2 regions of the Streptomyces hawaiiensis genome follow, and region 2 is predicted to be linked to the other one. Evidence: riboswitches for the same ligand, from Rfam matches in the RefSeq annotation. Region 2 holds a riboswitch; the other holds the start of a gene.
What was found. Region 2 has a riboswitch for glycine ahead of gcvP (aminomethyl-transferring glycine dehydrogenase). Riboswitches for the same ligand answer to the same signal wherever they lie in the genome.
Positions count from the first base shown of each region.

Region 1 (3,399 bases), 4.6 Mb from region 2:
GTAGCCCTCGGCGTACTTGTTGGTGAGGACCGAGCCCTGCGCCTCCATGACCGCGACCGGCGCGAAGTTCTCCGAGGCGATCATCTCGAGCGTGGACTGCTGACGGTGCAGCTCGGCGTCGACCGCGGCGGCGACCGCCGGGTCGAGCTCGTGCAGGGGTGTGTTCAGGACGGACATACGGCTACGACTCCTCAGCCCGCGGAGAACGCGGTGTACTCGTCGGCGGAGAGCAGGTCGCCCGGCTCGTCCGTGATCCGCACCTTGAACAGCCAGCCGCCCTCGAAGGGGGCCGAGTTCACCAGCGACGGGTCGTTCACGACGTCCTCGTTGACCTCGGTGACCTCACCGGAGACGGGGGAGTACAGGTCGGACACCGACTTGGTCGACTCCAGCTCGCCGCAGGTCTCGCCGGCGGACACGGAGTCACCGACCTCGGGAAGCTGGACGAACACGACATCGCCGAGCGCGTTGGCCGCGTGCTCCGTGATGCCGACCGTCGAGACGCCGTCCTCGGCGGCCGACAGCCACTCGTGCTCCTTGCTGTAGCGCAGCTCTTTGGGGTTGCTCATGGCCTGGATTCTCCTGTACGCGCGGGAGTGCTGTGGAAGGGGGGACTGCTGGTGAGCTGGGACGACGGGCACGGGGCCGCTGCCGCGGCCCTTTGGCCAGTGTCTACTTCTGGCGCTTGTAGAACGGCAGCGCCACGACCTCGTACGGCTCGTGACTGCCCCGGATGTCCACGCCCACTCCGGTCGTGCCGGGCGCGGCGTGCGCGGCGTCGACGTACGCCATCGCGATCGGCTTGCCGAGGGTGGGGGAGGGGGCGCCGGAGGTGACCTCGCCGATCACCTCGCCGCCGACGACGACCGCGTACCCGGCGCGCGGGACCCGGCGGCCCTCGGCGACCAGGCCGACGAGCACACGCGGCGGCTGGGCCTCGGCGCGGGCGGCGGCCTCGCGCAGGGCCTCGCGCCCCACGAAGTCACCCTCCTTCTCGAACTTCACCACCCGGCCGAGCCCGGCGTCGAAGGGCGTGAGGGAGGTGCTCAGCTCGTGCCCGTACAGCGGCATGCCCGCCTCCAGGCGCAGCGTGTCGCGGCAGGACAGGCCGCACGGGGCCAGCCCGGCGCCCTCGCCGGCCTTGGTCAGGGCCTGCCACAGCTCCACCGCGTGCTCGGGCTTCACGAACAGCTCGAAGCCGTCCTCGCCGGTGTAGCCGGTCCGGGCGATCAGGGCCGGGACGCCCGCGACCGTGCCGGGCAGCCCGGCGTAGTACTTCAGGCCGTCCAGGTCGGCGTCGGTCAGGGACTTCAGGATCCCCGGCGACCGCGGACCCTGTACGGCGATCAGCGCGTAGGCGTCCCGGTCGTCGCGCACCTCGGCGTCGAAGCCGGCGGCGCGCTCGGTCAGCGCGTCCAGGACCACCTGGGCGTTGGAGGCGTTGGCGACGACCAGGTATTCGGAAGAAGCGGCCTCGGTCTCGCCCAGCCGGTAGACGATCAGGTCGTCCAGGATGCCGCCGTCGGCCCGGCAGATCATGGTGTAGCGGGCGCGGCCCGGCTTCACACCGCCGATGTTGCCCACCAGGGCGAAGTCGAGGAGGGCGGCGGCCTGCGGGCCGGTGACGGTGATCTCCCCCATGTGGGAGAGGTCGAAGAGCCCGGCCTTCGTGCGCACGGCGGTGTGCTCGTCGCGCTCGGAGCCGTAGCGCAGGGGCATGTCCCAGCCGGCGAAGTCGGTCATCGTCGCGCCGAGCGAACGATGCAGGGCATCGAGCGCGGTGTGACGGAGTTCTCCTGTACTGCTCACGGTCGGTCGTCTCCCAAGGCAATGACGGGCGAGGTCGTTCCTCCCCATCTGTCATCGGAACCTGAGAGGTTCGCCATGACCACACGGGTCCTGGCTTGCACCTTGGGTGGGGCCACGCCTCGTGTCGCACACAGGGGGCGGCCCGCTTTTCAGATGTGCCTCGCCCGCGCGGTAACGGGGCCTGAGAGATTCAAGGGAGGGACTTGCTCCTTCGGCGCCTCAGCTCTTGCGGTGCTGGGGACTCTCCCGCGCGGATTCAAACGGCCGGTATGCAGTTGGCGCGCACATCATTGCACGCATCCTTCCGGCGCGGCAGGGGGACCTTTCCAGGGAGTGCACGAGTCCCGCCCGCCGGACACGGCGACCTGTAGCAGCCCTGTTGCAGGACAAGCACGTAAATGAGAGGCCTGCGGCATTACCTTCTCTTTACACTCGGCGGGGATGGGACTCCGTACCTGGCCCCAGGGGAGGACGATCACGGTGAACAGGACCACCGCGTACGCGACGACGGGCATGGCGCTGCCCGAGCAGCCGGCCGCCGCTCCGGTCCGGGCGGTCCGCGCCCCGGTGCCGGCGCCGGTCGTCCGCGATCTGCGCGACCGCGCCGGGCGCGGCCCGCACGCGCTGCTGTTCGGCCCCCGCGACCTCGTCGTGGTCACGGGCCTGCCCGGCAGCGGCAAGTCCACGCTGATGCGGCGCGCGGTACCGGACCGGCGCGTCGACTCCCAGGACACCCGTGACCGCTGGGCCCGCCGCATGCCGCGCGCCCTGCCGTACGCGCTCTACCGCCCGCTCGTCCGCCTCGCCCACTACGCCGGGCTGCGCCGTGCCCTGCGCACGGGTGAGGGCATCGTGGTGCACGACTGCGGCACGCAGGCCTGGGTCCGCCGCTGGCTCGCCCGCGAGGCCCGCCGCCGCGGCGGCACGCTCCACCTGCTCCTCCTCGACGTCACCCCCGAGCAGGCCCTGGCCGGCCAGCGCGACCGGGGCCGCGGTGTCTCGCGCTACGCGTTCCTGCGCCACCGCGCGGCCAGCACCCGCCTCCTGCGCGCGGTGGAACGCGGCGACCTCCCTTCCGGCTGCGGCTCGGCCGTCCTGGCCGACCGGGACGCGGCGAACGCGCTCCACAGAATCGGCTTCACGGGCTGAGGGGCCCCCGGGCCCGCCCCGTCGTCCACAGGCCGGCCTCCTCGCGCCCCTGAGCCGTTAGCCTTTTGAGCCACAGCAGTGGTTCCAGGCAGGCGGTAGGAAGATGGACATCCCGGCGGACTTCTCCGCGGACTTTCCGGCGCAGACGCAGACCCACCCGCACGGCGGTTGGCCCGGCAACGAGCTGGAGGAGGTGCTCTCGGCCTCCCTCAGCGCCGGACCGGCGGCCGGCGGGCGGATCGTCGAGGTGCTCGGCCGGAGCTTCGTATGGATCCCGCTGCCCAGCGGCGGCGGCCCGCACAGCGGCCCCCTCGACCTGCCCGGCATCGAGATCGACGGCCAGGCGTTCGTGCCGGTGTTCAGCTCCGAGGAGCAGTTCCGCCAGGTCGCCGGCTCCCACATGTCGTACACCATCGCGCCCGCCGTGGAGTTCGCCCGCGG
Region 1 covers NZ_CP021978.1:6,075,396-6,078,794, forward strand. The annotation lists gene glyA (serine hydroxymethyltransferase) at 1-177, opposite strand, end outside; gene gcvH (glycine cleavage system protein GcvH) at 192-569, opposite strand; gene gcvT (glycine cleavage system aminomethyltransferase GcvT) at 673-1,809, opposite strand; glycine riboswitch at 1,848-1,968, opposite strand; glycine riboswitch at 1,969-2,068, opposite strand; gene CEB94_RS28205 (AAA family ATPase) at 2,290-2,958, shown strand; gene CEB94_RS28210 (enhanced serine sensitivity protein SseB) at 3,062-3,399, shown strand, end outside.
Region 1: it holds a riboswitch for glycine, as region 2 does, so the genes downstream of both, gcvT (glycine cleavage system aminomethyltransferase GcvT) here and gcvP (aminomethyl-transferring glycine dehydrogenase) in region 2, are expected to answer to the same signal.

Region 2 (3,399 bases):
CTCGTCGCGGTACTGCTCGATCTTCGCCCGCAGGTCCTCGACGTCGATCTCGCCGTCCTCGGCGGTCTTCACGACGACGACCTTCATGCCCGCCATCACCGCGCTGGCGGCGTTGGTGCCGTGCGCGGACGACGGGATCAGGCATACCGTGCGCTGCTTGTCCCCGTTGGCCCGGTGGTACCCGCGAACGGCGAGCAGACCGGCCAGCTCGCCCTGCGAGCCGGCGTTCGGCTGGAGGGACACCTTGTCGTAGCCGGTGACCTCGGCGAGCCGGTCCTCCAGCTCGTGGATGAGGGTGAGGTAGCCCGCGGCCTGCCCGGCGGGCGCGAAGGGGTGCATCTGCCCGAACTCGGGCCAGGTGACCGGCTCCATCTCGGTGGTCGCGTTGAGCTTCATGGTGCAGGAGCCCAGCGGGATCATGCCCCGGTCGAGCGCGTAGTCGCGGTCGGCCAGCCGGCGCAGGTAGCGCAGCATGGCGGTCTCGGAGCGGTGCTGATGGAAGACGGGGTGCGTCAGGTAGTCGTCGGTCCGCAGCAGCGCGCCCGGAAGCCCGTCCTCCGTGGCCGTGTCCAGCGCCTCGACGACGCCCTCGACCCCGAAGGCGGCCCAGACGGCCCGCAGCTGAGCGCGCGTCGTGGTCTCGTCGCAGGCGATCGAGACGTGGTCGGCGTCCACGGGCCACAGGTTGACCCCGTTGTCCCGCGCGGCGGCCACGACCTCGGCGGCCCGGCCCTCGACGCGCACGGTCAGAGTGTCGAAGTAGGCGCCGTGCACGACCTCGACACCGCCGCCCTCGAGCCCGGCGGCGAGGACCGTGGCGTACCGGTGGGTGCGCCGCGCGATGCCCTTCAGGCCCTGCGGGCCGTGGTAGACGGCGTACATGCCGGCCATGACCGCGAGGAGCACCTGCGCGGTGCAGATGTTGCTGGTGGCCTTCTCCCGGCGGATGTGCTGCTCACGCGTCTGCAGCGCCAGCCGGTACGCCTTGTTCCCGTCGGCGTCCACGGACACGCCGACGAGCCGCCCGGGCAGGCTGCGCGCCATCTTGTCCTGGACCGCCATATAGCCGGCGTGCGGTCCGCCGAAGCCCATGGGCACGCCGAAGCGCTGCGTCGTCCCGACGGCGATGTCCGCGCCGAGCTCACCGGGCGACTTCAGCAGCGTCAGCGCCAGCAGGTCGGCGGCGACGGTGACGAGTGCCCCGAGCCCGTGCGCCTGGTCGATGACCGGCTTGATGTCCCGCACCGCACCGGAGGCGCCCGGGTACTGGATCAGCACACCGTTGATCTCGCGCCCGGCGACCTCGGCGGGGATGCCATCGCCGAGGTCGGCGACGACGACCTCGACCCCCGTCGGCTCGGCCCGGGTCCGGATCACGGCGATGGTCTGCGGCAGCGCGTCCGCGTCGACCAGGAACAGACCCTTCTTATTCTTGCCCAGACGCCGCGACAGCGCCATGGCCTCGGCGGCCGCGGTGCCCTCGTCGAGCAGGGAGGCGCCGGAGGTCGGCAGTCCGGTCAGGTCGGCGACCATCGTCTGGAAGTTGAGCAGCGCCTCGAGCCGGCCCTGCGAGATCTCCGGCTGGTACGGCGTGTAGGCCGTGTACCAGGACGGGTTCTCCATGACGTTGCGCATCACGACCGGCGGGGTGAACGTGCCGTAGTAGCCGAGGCCGATCATGGAACCGAGGACCTGGTTGCGGTCGGCCAGCGAGCGCAGCTCGGCGATCACCTCGGCCTCGCTGCGGGCGCCCGGCAGGTCCAGTGCCTCGGCGCTCGCGATCACGGCCGGGACCGCGGCGGCGGTGAGCTCGTCGAGTGAGCCGTAGCCGACGTGTGCGAGCATCTTGGCGCAGGCCTCGTGGTCGGGGCCGATATGGCGCTGCTCGAAGGGGACAGCCTCTTCGAGCTCGGAGAGCGGAGTGCGGTGGGCGGTCATTACGGAGGCCTCCTGGTCGACACGACCTTCGAGGGGCACCACGGCGCGGGTACCCGGACGGCCTCCCCCTCTGTCATCTCAACCTGAGAGCTTCACCGGATCGCCCGAAGGCCTCCGGCTTTCACCGTCGGTGAGAGCGGAAGCCGTCGACACCCGCCCTGCTTTCCAGAGTGACCTCGTCCGTGCGGTACGTGAGCCTGAGAGATTCCGGGGAGGATTTGCTCCTTCGGCGCCTCCATGACGTCTGGAGGACTCTCCCGCACGGTGTCAACAGCCGCTGCCAGCGTACCAGCGGGGTCAACGCACGAACCTTCGAGTGGCCGCATCCCCGCTTGTACCGTTTTGTAGTGTTTACGGATGAGGTGCGACCATGTGGAGGGCCCGTGCGAACCGATATCGATCCGCGCAACCTGATCGGCCGCAAGGCGTTCGACCGCAACGGGACCAGGATCGGCACGATCGACGAGGTCTACCTCGACGACGCCACCGGCGAGCCGGAATGGGCGGCCATACGCACCGGCCTGTTCAGCAGGGACGCCTTCGTCCCCCTGGAGCCCAGCGAACTGATCGAGGGCTCCCTCCACGTCCCCTTCGACCGCGCCCTGATCAAGGACGCCCCCGACTTCGGCGTGGGCCGCCACCTCTCCCCCGAGCAGGAACTGCAGCTCTATCACCACTACGGCCTCGACGTCGCCGCCCCGCCCCCGCTGCCGGACCACGACTTCGGCAAGCTGGCGGGCACCGACGAGACGGCCTGAGACCCTGCCCCGGGCACTCCGTCTCCCTCTTCGGGCCCTCGTAACACCAACGGCAGCGGGTCGGCCGCCTCCAGATCCGGATCGTCGACCCGGAAGGTCCGCACGCGCCCGGGCTCCGAGGAGGGCGTCTCGAACCGTACGGTGACCCGCCCCAGGCCGCTGCCCTGCACCCATCCGTGCCCGAACTCGGCATGGCGCACGTCGTGCCCGGCGGGCCACCGCCGCTCGGCCAGTGACGGCTGCTCCTCGGCCGGCGCCGGGGCGTGCTCCTCGACGGGGCCCTCCGCGACCGCCCGCTCCCCCGCCGCCTGTGCGAACAGGTCTTCCTGCGTGTAGTCGGCGAGCCCGCTGACCCCCACCCCGAGCAGCCGCACCCCGCCCGTCGTGTCCACCGAGTCCAGCAGTCTGCCCGCCGCCTCACGGATCACGGCGGGATCGTCCGTCGGCCCGCGCAGCGTCTCGGACCGGGTGAGCGTCGAGAAGTCGTAGCGCCGCACCTTCAGCACGATGGTCCGCCCGGACAGGCCGGCCCCGCGCAGCCGCCGCACGCACCGCTCGGCGAGCCGCTGCACCTCCAGCCCGACCCGCGTCCGGTCGTGGATGTCGACGTCGTAGGTGTCCTCGACCGACACCGACTTCGTCTCGCGCTCCGCCACCACGGGCCGGTCGTCCCGCGCCAGCGCCATGGCGTAGAGACCGTGCC
Region 2 covers NZ_CP021978.1:1,517,420-1,520,818, forward strand. The annotation lists gene gcvP (aminomethyl-transferring glycine dehydrogenase) at 1-1,938, opposite strand, end outside; glycine riboswitch at 2,114-2,208, opposite strand; gene CEB94_RS07040 (PRC-barrel domain-containing protein) at 2,322-2,696, shown strand; gene CEB94_RS07045 (DNA polymerase IV) at 2,615-3,399, opposite strand, start outside.